One region of the Streptomyces sp. BL1 genome, then DNA from elsewhere that is predicted to be linked to it. Evidence: riboswitches for the same ligand, from Rfam matches in the RefSeq annotation. Region 1 holds a riboswitch; the other holds the start of a gene.

Region 1 (5,476 bases):
AGATTCCCAATGGCACTGCTGTCGACGCGGCTGAGCCGCAGCCACGTCTCCTGGACGGCGTCCTGTGCCTCGTTGCGCGAGCCGAGCATCCGGTAGGCGACCGCGTGCAGCCGGTTGCGATCCGCCTCGAACCGTTCCGCCAGCCGCTCGTCCTCGTCCATCTGTCACCTTTCCTCGCCGCGGTCCGTCACCTTCTTGACGGTCACCAGGACGCAGAAGTGACAGGGAGAGACCACATGACCGACATCCTCACCGACCTGCAGGTGCGCCGCCCGTCTTCCGGACGGGCGTCCGTGCTGCACCTCGATTCCAGCACCGCCCCCTCGCACCGTTCCGCCACCAGACAGCTGACAGAACTGTTCGCCGAAACGTGGCGGGAGCGGCACGGCTCAGCCGGCTACCGGTACCGGGATCTGGCCGCCGGCCCCGTGCCCCCTGTGGGGCCGGGGCTGATCTCCCTCGGGGAACGCGTGGAGCGGCAGGGCGGTGTGCCGCTCGCCGAGGTGGCGGCACTGGCCGAGAGCGCGTCCGAGGCGCGGGAGTGGGCGCTGACACTGCCGTACGTCACCGAACTGCTGGAAGCGGAGACCGTGCTGCTCGGCGTGCCGATGTACAACTTCTCGGTCCCCGCCGCCCTGAAGGCGTGGATCGAGCGGGTGTCCTTCCCCGGCGCGTTCACCGACCCGCACACCGGGGAGAGCCTGTTGTCCGGTACGCGGATCGTGCTGGTCGCGGCACGCGGCGGCGCCTACGGCCCGGGCACGCCCCGGGAACCGTTCGACTTCCAGATCCCGTACCTCCGCGCGTACTTCAGTGCGCTCGGCGTCCCCGAGGACGAACTGCACGTCGTGCACGCCGAGATGACACGCGCGGAAGACATCCCGGCTCTCGCGCCCTTTCGCGACATGGCCGCGGTCTCCCTGGCGTCGGCCCAGGACGCGGTCAGAGACCTGGCACTCCGAACGACCCGCCAACCGAGCTGACCGGGCGGCAGGGCTGAACTGCCCTCCCCGGACGGGCCGGAAGTCCCTACCGCCGCGCCGCGGGTCTCTGGCTCCCTTGCAGGATGGCGCGGCGCACAGTGCGCCCCGTCGCCCCTGGAGCAAGTGCCGACAGCGCCGAGGAAGTGTGCATGACCGCGCCGTTCCCCCGCCCCGACCGGGACGGCATGTGCGAGGAAGTCGCGCCCGCGGGCGATGGCTTGGGGCGGCAGGGACACGGGAAGCGCACACCGGGTGAGCGGTGGCGGGCGTTCCGGCACTCACCGATGTACCCCGCCACGGTGCTGATGTTCCTCATCGCAGCCGTCGCCGGGCTGCTCGCCGGTACGTACTCGTACGTGATGGCCAAGCCCGAACCGCGCATGCTGCCCGTCGCCCTCGTCGACGACTCCCCCGACGAACAGCGTTTCCTGAAGGCTCTCGACGGAGAGCTGCACGCCTCGCTCGCACCTCACCGGTACGGGAACGACGCCGCAGCCGCACGGAAGGTCAGCGAGCGCGAGGTCTACGCCGTCGTACGCGGTCACGCCGGTCCGGAGGCGCGGACCGGACCGCACACGCCGGCAGATCAGAACGCCCCGGTGGAGCTGGACGTGTCGGGCGCGTCCGGTGCCTCGGTCGCCGAAGTGCTGAGCAAGGCGGCGCCGCGGGCGGCGGAGGAAGCCGGCGTGCGGGTGCGGGTCCGCGACACCCATCCGCCGCAGAAGACGGACCCGAAGGGGATCGCACTCTTCTATATGACGTTCGCCGCCGTGATGGTGGGTTTCCTGGGCGCCGGCCAGCTGTCGGCGCACGCCGACGGCCTCACGCCCGGCGGGCGCATCGGCTTCACGGCCGGCTTCGCCGTCCTGGGCGGGCTGTGCATCTACGCGGTCGCGGACTGGTGGCTGGACGTCCTCACCATGCCGTTCCTCATCCCGTGGCTGCTGCTGTCCCTGGCGATGTTCGCGTCCGGCATGCTGTTCACGATGTTCAGCGTCCTGCTGAAGAGATGGGCGCTGCTCCCGACGTACGGGCTGGTCGTGCTGCTGGGCGCCCCGTCCTGCGGCGGCTCCGTCCCCACGGGACTGCTGCCCCGGCCGCTGGCGGCGCTCGGCTGCCGGCTTCCGCAGGGCGCGACGGTCGAGGCTCTCAGCTCCGCGGTCTACTTCCCCGGCCATCAGTCGCCGCGTCCCGTCCTCGTACTCGCCGGCTGGGCCGTTCTGTCCTGCGCCGTGTTCTGGACCTGGCGGCACCGCCACCCGGGGAAGAGACAACCTCCGGCCGGTCCGGGCGAGTTGAGGGGGCGCGCTGACATTCCGAGCGGAGACGTACGAGGGGACGCGCACGGATACGTCGCACGGTACGCGTACGGGAATCCGGCGGGGAATCCATCGGCGCGCGGAGTGGACGTCGAGCCGTGTTAGCGTAACGGCACAACAGCAGACAGGCCGTTGACCCTGTGCGGGAGAATCACGCCCTTTCGCGGCGGTGATGCCGAAGGAGCAACCCTCCCGGAATCTCTCAGGCCGGTTACCGCGCAGGAAAGGCACCTCTGAAAAGCGGCACCGCGGACTCTCCGCAGGTGCCCGCCCACGGGGCAAACCGCCAGGCCAGGCGGTGAAACTCTCAGGCTTCATGACAGAGCGGGAAAGTCCGCGCGCCGCATGCCCGCACACTCCACGTGCACGGAATGCGCCGCGCCGTCCGGCATACCCGTTCGCGAAATGGAGTCCCCGTGCGCCCCGTGCTCACCCCTGCCCGCTGCCCCGTTCCGGCAGCTCTTCCCTTTTCCGTCGCCAACTGCCCGGCGAACTGAGGGGATTGCTGCCGTGATCTTGCATGTGCTGTATCTCGTGGGCATCGCCGCATTCGCCGCCAGCGGCGTACTGGCGGCACACGAGGCGAAGATGGACTTCTTCGGCGGACTGGTGCTCGCATTCGCCGCGTCGATATCCGGCGGCACCCTGCGGGATGTTCTGTTGGACCGCCGCCCGCTCTACTGGACGCACGACTGGGTCCTGCTGGCCGTCATCGCCGGCGTCGCGGTGCTGACGAGTCTCTATCCGGCCCGGCGCCGATTCCCGCACCGCACCCTGCTGTTGGTCGACGCCCTCGGACTCGCGGTGGTCACCGTGATCGGCGCACGGGCGGCCCTGGAGGCCGGCGTCACCCCGCCCGCGGTGATCATCCTGGCGGTGCTGACCGGCGTCACGGGCGAGATCGTGCGGGACCTGCTGTGCGGGGAGAGCCCTCCGCTGCTGCTCCGCGAGGACTTCTACGCCACGGCCGCGGCGGCCGGCGCGGCCTGCTGCCTCGCCCTCGACAGCCTCGGCGTCCCCTCCACCGCCACGACGATCACCTCCGCGGCGCTGGTGTTCCTGCTGCGCACGCTCGCCATCCGGTACGGCCTCCGCCTCCCCGGCCTGCACCGCTCCCCCGCCTGACGGCAGAGGCACCCGGCCCCTCCGTACGGTTCTCATCCCCTTGCCCACAAAGGGGAGTTCGACTGATTCCAGCCAACGATGACAGCATTCCACTCGTTCGGGGGTATTGCTGGGCGGTGGAATGCCGGTAAAGTGACGGCCCATCAACTCAGGTGCATGAGTTGCCGTCTGGGCGCTTGTGGGCTTGGCGGCTGTCAACTGGGCGAAAGGAGGCCGGACATGCGTTGGACGATGAGTGCAGCACGGTGTGCGGCGTCCTTCCCGGTGCCGCCGGAATACCCCTTCGCGCGAGTCGCCGTGGGAATGGCCGGTTCCCCGCGACAGTCGCCGCCGACGCTCCCCGCATAGAGCGCAGGTCCCCGACACGCGTCCGGCCCGCAGGCTGGAGATGCACCATGACTCTCGAATCGATCGGTACATTTCTGGGCGGCCTGGGCGCCCTTGTCGCCGGAATCGCCCAGCTGATCACCGCCCTCGGCAAAAAGAAGACGCAGGACGAGGAAGACACCTGCTCCGGGGCCGACGCACCCCCCAGGATGATCTACGCATGGGCCTCCGTCTGACGCCGCACGGATACCCGGCACTCATGACCGTCACCGCCGACTGCCCCGCCCGGACCGCGTTTGCCGCACCGGCCGGGGCAGTCGCCTGCCGGTGACGACCCGGCTCCACCGCGCCCCGGCGAATCCGGCACCGTCGAACACCGCACCGCCTAGGGTCTGTTCATGACCGAAATTCTGCACCTCACCGAGCGCTCCCTGTGGGAGGCAGCGCGCGAGACTGGTACGTACGAGATGTCGGCCCGCGGCCGGACGCTGGAGGAGGTCGGCTTCATCCACGGCTCGGCGCGGCATCAACTCCCCCGTGTCGCCGAGATGCTGTACGGCGCGGGCACCCCCGCCGCCGGGGAGCTCGTCGTCCTCGTCATCGACAGCGAACGCCTGACAGTCCCCGTACGCCACGAGCCCCCGGTCCCCGGCGCCGACGAGACCTTCCCGCACATCTACGGCCCGCTGCCCGTGGACGCGGTCGTCGCCGTGGAATCGTGGACCGAGGCGGAGTCCCCGAGCCACTGAGCGGACCGAGCGCCCCCTCACACCCCCGGCAACGTGTCCTGGTCGACTTCGTGCAACGGCGGCACCGGCGCGCTGCGCAGCGCGAGCTTGTGCCGGCAGTCGGGCCCAAGGCCCCACAGGCGGGAGGCCCGGTCGCGCAGCGGCTGCCCGCACATGCGGCACAGGACGCGCCGGCCTTGCACGGGGTGACTGTCCGGAAGGGGCTCCGGCTCGGCGGATTCGGTCATGGGACGGATATACCATCCGCGGGCCTCCGCGACTCCCGCCCGTCGGGTGTCCGAGCCCGGCTACAGCGGGTGTCCACTGTCAGTTGTAGGCCGTGAGGAGGAGTACTCCCCCGGCGGTACGGAAAACCGGACCTGGCAGACGACGACACCGACCCGGTCGGAGAGTCATCGTTGGAGGTATGAACGGGACGCCCACCCTTCACCGGAGCCGGCCATGAATCCACTGGTCGCGGCCATCCTGCTGTCGCTGATATCGGCGGTGTGCTACGCCGCCGCGGCGATCATCCAGGAGCGGCTCGCCGCCACCGTCACCGTGGAAGGCCGCCATGCGCGCATGCGTGCGCTGCTGGCGTCCGGCCGCTGGTGGCTGGCGGCCGCGATGCAGGGGTTCGGCGCGCTGCTGCACGTGGCGGCGCTGGGCCTGGGCCCGCTGACCGTCGTCCAGCCGCTCGGTGTGCTGACCCTCGTGCTCGCGGCGCCGATGGCCGCCGTGTTCGTGAAACGTCCCGTAACCGCCGCCGGCTGGCGCGGCATCCTGCTGACCTCGGCCGGGCTCGCGGTCATCCTGATGCTGGTGGGCGACGCCTCGGCCACCTCGCGGACACTCAGCGTGCTGCAGCAGCTGGTCCTGGCGGCCGCCGTGGCGGGCGGGCTGGCCCTGCTGGTGACGGCGGGCGTGTTCCTGGGGCGGCGTACGGCGCGGCTGCGGTCGGCGGCGCTGGCCGTGGCGGCGGGTATCGCGTACG
Region 2 (5,476 bases), 4.8 Mb from region 1:
CGACGCCGAAGAGGAAGTCCCAGCTGATGCCGCCGAAGGCGCCGATCGGCGTGCTGGTCAGCGGGTCGATCTTGTCCTCGTGGTACTCGTTCGGCGGGTGGCCCAGCAGGCCCACGATGACCGGCGCGAAGACCGCCACGAGCACCAGGAGCACCACCACCACGCCGCCGGCCAGGGCGAGCTTGTCGCGCTTCAGCCGGGTCCACGCGATGCGGCCGAGTGAGCGGCCCTCCACCGCGGACTTCGATGCCAGCGCCGCGGCCTCGGCACCCGAGGAATCGGATACCGGAGTCGGCTCGTGGAGTGGTGCCGTCATCGCAGTGAGAACTCCTCCCGGCCGGTGGTGACCGGCCCCCAGCTGCCGCCGGTTGGCGGCCAGAGCGCAAGCAAGCAGTTCGTACACAAGGCCGACGGCCTCATGGCTCGGGAGTCTTCAACGTGGCGCGGATCACCCGCCAGGCCTGGCGGGGAAAGGTTGCGCAACCGTGATGTGCTGAACCAGCTTCCGTTATACGGACGGGAGTTGGCGGACAGCGGTCACCGATGGGGAGTTATGCACCGTTTCGGTACGGCTGGAATGGCACTTCCGCACCGCCGGCACGAGCCCGCCGCACAGCCGGCACGACCTCGCGCGGCAGCCCGCGCGGCGGCTCAGTACGCCTGGGGGTAGCCGTATCCGTTGCCGGGTCCTGTGCCCTGCGGGGCGGCGGCACCTGCCGGGGCGTCACGGTCGAAGAATGGCCGGGAGTTGCGCCGCAGCCACATCGCGACCGGGTCGTAGTCGTCGGCCATGGAGACGCTGGAGACGGGCAGCCCGGCGGGCACCGAGGCGACCGACTGGCGCATCATCTCCCGCACCGACTCCACGGCCTGCTGCCCGTTGTCGTACAGATCGAGGCCGATGGCGAGATACGCCGTGCCCAGCGCCGGCTGCACCCAGCAGCGGCGCAGCGAACGGACGGCGGGCGTACGGTGCGCGGAGTGCGTGAGCTGGGCGTAGAACTGCGGGACGTCCAGGGCCGGTTCGGAGATGCGCAGCGGTCCGGCGGGCAGCCGGTCCAGGCCGCCGGCGACCCGGCGCAGATCGAGCCAGGGGATGCCGACGCCGCCGCCGGGAGCGTGCGGATTCAGCCAGATGCCCCAGCGCTCGGGGAAGAGAGCCGTCGCGATCTCCCGGCCCGTGACGACCTCGTGCGCCCGGTTCCAGCCGGAGACGGCGAGCTCCTGGGCCGAGGTGACACAGGGCGCGTAGCCGTACCCGCCGACCTCCATGTTTCCGTACTGCGCGTCGGGCGAGCCGGCCTGGCCGGTCCACAGGAGCATCCACACCTCTGCCCCGGTGAGCGCGTTCAGCAGTGCCTCGTAGGTGTCGAACCGGCCGGGCGACACCTGCTGCAGCAGCTGCTCGACGCTTCCTCCCGCGCTCACGTAGCCGCCCTTCTTCTGCTTCGCTCACCATGCGCCCGCACTCGCGTACGGACGCGCCCCGTCATCTCTCCAGCTTAAGAGCCCGGTACGACACGTCGCCGCCGACTCGGCGCTTCCGTTTCGGCCGGTACGCCCGTCAGGTGTGCTCGCGCGAGTAGAACGGGCGTACGCAGTGCCGCATCCAGTCCGCCACCGGATCCCGGGACGCGTCCAACAGCACCATCTGGACGGGCCACTTGACGGCCACCCTGCCCAGCGCCCGCCCCAGCGCGTCGTGCGCGGCCTGCCGGGCCTCGGGGTCGAGGAGGTCGAGTTCGACCCCGATGAACAGCGCAGGGGGATCGCCCTCGCTGCTGGCGAGGGCACGCCGCGCGGTGCGTACGGGACCCAGCACGGCGAGTTCGCCGGCCACCGCGGCGAGGAACTCCCCGGGCTCCTCCTGCCAGTCCGGTTCGAAGAGCCGCACCCGCGCACCGCGGGCCACGCCCCACGCGGCCTGCTCGTCGGGGGTGTTCTTGCACAGCTCCGCCACCACCTCGGGCGGCAGCGGGATGCCGACGGCGCCCTCCGGGTTCACCGCGATCCCGACCTGCGGGGGCAGACCGCGCGCGAACTCCCGCGCGGGCGCGATGCTGAAGTCCATGTGGGAGCCGACCACCTGGAGGAACTGCTGCTCGGAGCTGAAGACGGGGACGTACGCCGCGCCGCCCAGTTCGATCGTCGGCAGGTCCAGATTCGGGCTCTGCGGACCGCCGCCTTCGGGCAGCGGCACCCAGAGGCTGCTGCGGCCGAGCACCTCCAGCAGCCGGCCGCCCGCGGAGGAGACGGCGAGTGAGGCCGCGAGGGCCTCTTCCAGCTCGTTGCCGGGCCAGCCTCCGCCGTGGCCTGGGCCGAAGTCCTGCGGGATGCTCATGCGGCCACCCTAATCGGAGGCGTTTCCGGCCCTGTTGGCCGGTCCTCGCCCCGGGCGCGGGGTGCCCCGCGCCCGGCCCTCATGCGCAGACGCCGGCCCTCATGCGCAGACGCCGGCCCTCATTCGAAGGTGATGGCCGCCAGCGAGGCCGCGGCCTCCCGGTCCAGCAGCGTCACCGAGGTGACGCCCGACGGCAGTGTCCCCTCCTCGGCGGCCGTCACCAGGCGGGCGACGGCGCGCCGGTGACGTACGAAGGCGTAGCCGGACACCCCGCGCCCCCGCGCCGCCTGCCCCTCCAGGGCGAGGCCGGGCGGCACGTCGAGGAGCACCAGATGCAGGCCCCCACCCCGGCGCCGGGTGTCCCGCGCCACCCAGTTGCGCACCCAGCTCTGCGTACCGCAGTCGTGCACGACGACACTCGCGCCGGAGGTCAACGCGCCCCGGAGACCGGCGAAATGGGCAATCCTGACAAAGGGCCGGTACAGCCCGTACGGCATCCAGCGCGGCATTCCGCGGTCCCAGCGCTCGCGCACGTCCTGGGAGTCGATGCGGCGCACCGTGTCGCCGAGCGCTACCGCGCGCCGCATCAGCGTCGACTTGCCGCTGCCGGGCAGTCCGGAGACCACGACCCGGTCACCGGCGGCGAACCGCAGGGTGCCGCCCGGCGCGGTGCCGCGCAGGTCCCGTTCCTCCACGGCGGGCGCGGGCGCGGGAACCGGCGCGCACCGCTGCGCGGGCACGGCCGTGCCCGCTCCGGCGCCCGTGCCGTTTCCCGTCACCGTCGCGCTCACCGCGACGTACGCGCTGCGCAGGCTTGCCACCCGATCGCCCTCCCCGGCTCGGACCGCTCGTCGCGGCTTTCCCCGAGAGTGTCAAGGAACGGTAATGCGATTCAAGGCGCGGCGGGTCCGGGACATGTGTCCGTACACACCCGTGACATGCGGCCGTCCGCTCCGGGCGGACCTGCCGCGAAGTGCTGTGGAATGCCGTACGGCCGGGGGGACCGCAGACGGCGCGAACGTGCCATGATGTGCACGCCAACTCCATACCGGCCGATTGAGCCCGCGCGGGAGAGTCCCCGTCCTGAAGAAGAAGGACGTGGGCGCCGAAGGAGCAAGTTCCTCCCTTGAATCTCTCAGGCCCCGATACCGCGCAGGGTGAGGCAGATCTGAAAAGCGGGCCGCCGCCGCTGCGAGCTGCAGAGGCGCCGGCTCCACCCAAGGTGCAAGCTCCGTTCCGAAGCTCACGGGACACGGGCGAACCTCTCAGGTTCCGATGACAGATGGGGAGGACACTCACGTCCCCCATGACCGGGAGCCTGATCATGAGCGAAAATCCGCCCGCCCCTCGCAGGACGGCCCTCGACGCGACACATCGCGCGCTCGGCGCGACGATGACCGACTTCGCGGGCTGGGACATGCCGCTGCGGTACGGCAGCGAGCGTGACGAGCACAACGCCGTGCGCAGCCGCGCGGGCCTGTTCGACCTCTCCCACATGGGCGAGATCACCATCACGGGCGCGCAGGCCGCCGAGCTGCTCGACTACGCGCTCATCGGCAATCTCTCCAAGCTCGCCGTGGGCCGCGCCCGTTACACGATGATCTGTGACGAGAACGGCGGCATCCTCGACGACCTGATCGTCTACCGCACCGGTGAGCAGACCTTCATGGTCGTCGCGAACGCCGCCAACTCCCAGGTGGTGCTGGACGCGCTCACCGAACGCTCGGCCGGCTTCGCGGGCGCGGAGGTGCGGGACGACCGGGACGCGTACGCGCTGATCGCCGTCCAGGGCCCGGAGGCCGCCGGGATCCTTCAAGGCAAGCACAGCCTGAAGGGGCTGACCGACGCGGACCTGGAGGGCCTGAAGTACTACGCGGGCCTGCCCGGCACCGTCGCGGGCAAGGACGCGCTGATCGCCCGTACCGGATACACCGGCGAGGACGGCTTCGAGCTCTTCGTCGCCCCCGCCGACGCCGTCGCCGTGTGGGAGGCGGTGACCGCGGCCGGCGAGGGCGCGGGCCTCACCCCGTGCGGGCTGAGCTGCCGGGACACGCTGCGGCTCGAAGCGGGCATGCCGCTGTACGGACACGAACTGTCCACCGCCACCACCCCGTTCGACGCGGGGCTCGGCCGGACGGTGAAGTTCGAGAAGGAGACCAACGGCGGCCGTTTCGTGGGCCGCGAACCACTGGAGGCCGCCGCCGAGCGTGCCGAGAAGGCACCGCCGCGGAAGCTGGTCGGCCTGATCGCCGAGGGCCGCCGCGTCCCCCGCGCCGGTTACCCGGTGGTGTCGGCCGGTGACGGTACGGTCATCGGCGAGGTCACCTCCGGTGCCCCGTCCCCCACCCTGGGCAAGCCGATCGCGATCGCATACGTGGACGCGGCCCGTGCGGAGCCCGGGACGGAGGGCGTCGCCGTGGACATCCGGGGCAGCCACGAGCCGTACGAAGTGGTGGCCCTCCCCTTCTACAAGAGGCAGCGCTGAGCCCCGCGGAGCATCACCCGGCGTCTAAACCTCCCGGCCACGGACTGTGGGTCTCATCCCACCTGACCTGACCGTTTTCCTTTGCACACCTCTCATCCAGGAGAATCGCACCATGAGCAACCCCCAGCAGCTGCGCTACAGCAAGGAGCACGAGTGGCTGTCGGACGCCGCGGACGGCGTCTCGACGGTCGGCATCACGTCCCACGCCGCCGACGCGCTCGGCGACGTGGTCTTCGTCCAGCTCCCTGAGGTAGGCGACTCGGTGACCGCGGGCGAGCCCTGCGGCGAGCTGGAGTCCACCAAGTCGGTCAGCGACCTGTACGCACCGGTCACCGGTGAGGTCACCGAGACCAACCAGGACGTGGTGGACGACCCGGCGCTGGTGAACTCCGCCCCCTTCGAGGGCGGTTGGCTGTTCAAGGTGAAGGTCACCGACGAGCCGGACGACCTGCTGTCCGCCGACGAGTACACCGCCTTCGCCAAGGGAGCCTGAGCCGCCCGAGGCCGGGAACCCAGGCTGTACGCCTACTGCTCTGCCCGTCACTACCGCGCCGTGACGCGCGCCATCAGGGATGGATCCATGTCGCTTCTGAACAGCTCTCTCCACGAGGTGGACCCGGACGTCGCCGCCGCCGTCGACTCCGAACTCC

The links. A riboswitch is a leader RNA that binds a small molecule or an ion and turns the genes downstream of it on or off. The one in region 1 is predicted to bind glycine.
Region 2: it holds a riboswitch for glycine, as region 1 does, so the genes downstream of both, gcvT (glycine cleavage system aminomethyltransferase GcvT) here and AC3AGO_RS33010 (trimeric intracellular cation channel family protein) in region 1, are expected to answer to the same signal.

What each region holds. Positions count from the first base shown of each region.
Region 1 is NZ_JBXYWZ010000002.1:7,517,392-7,522,867, reverse strand. It holds gene AC3AGO_RS33025 (sigma-70 family RNA polymerase sigma factor) at 1-161, opposite strand, end outside; gene AC3AGO_RS33020 (FMN-dependent NADH-azoreductase) at 237-983, shown strand; gene AC3AGO_RS33015 (ABC transporter permease) at 1,133-2,407, shown strand; glycine riboswitch at 2,436-2,529, shown strand; glycine riboswitch at 2,531-2,635, shown strand; gene AC3AGO_RS33010 (trimeric intracellular cation channel family protein) at 2,813-3,427, shown strand; gene AC3AGO_RS33005 (hypothetical protein) at 3,823-3,990, shown strand; gene AC3AGO_RS33000 (DUF952 domain-containing protein) at 4,153-4,503, shown strand; gene AC3AGO_RS32995 (DUF6011 domain-containing protein) at 4,521-4,730, opposite strand; gene AC3AGO_RS32990 (DMT family transporter) at 4,945-5,476, shown strand, end outside.
Region 2 is NZ_JBXYWZ010000002.1:2,752,710-2,758,185, forward strand. It holds gene AC3AGO_RS12045 (ABC transporter permease) at 1-316, opposite strand, end outside; gene AC3AGO_RS12050 (enhanced serine sensitivity protein SseB C-terminal domain-containing protein) at 652-1,428, opposite strand; gene AC3AGO_RS12055 (enhanced serine sensitivity protein SseB) at 1,565-2,341, opposite strand; gene AC3AGO_RS12060 (AAA family ATPase) at 2,461-3,162, opposite strand; glycine riboswitch at 3,399-3,502, shown strand; gene gcvT (glycine cleavage system aminomethyltransferase GcvT) at 3,666-4,826, shown strand; gene gcvH (glycine cleavage system protein GcvH) at 4,939-5,319, shown strand; gene glyA (serine hydroxymethyltransferase) at 5,407-5,476, shown strand, end outside.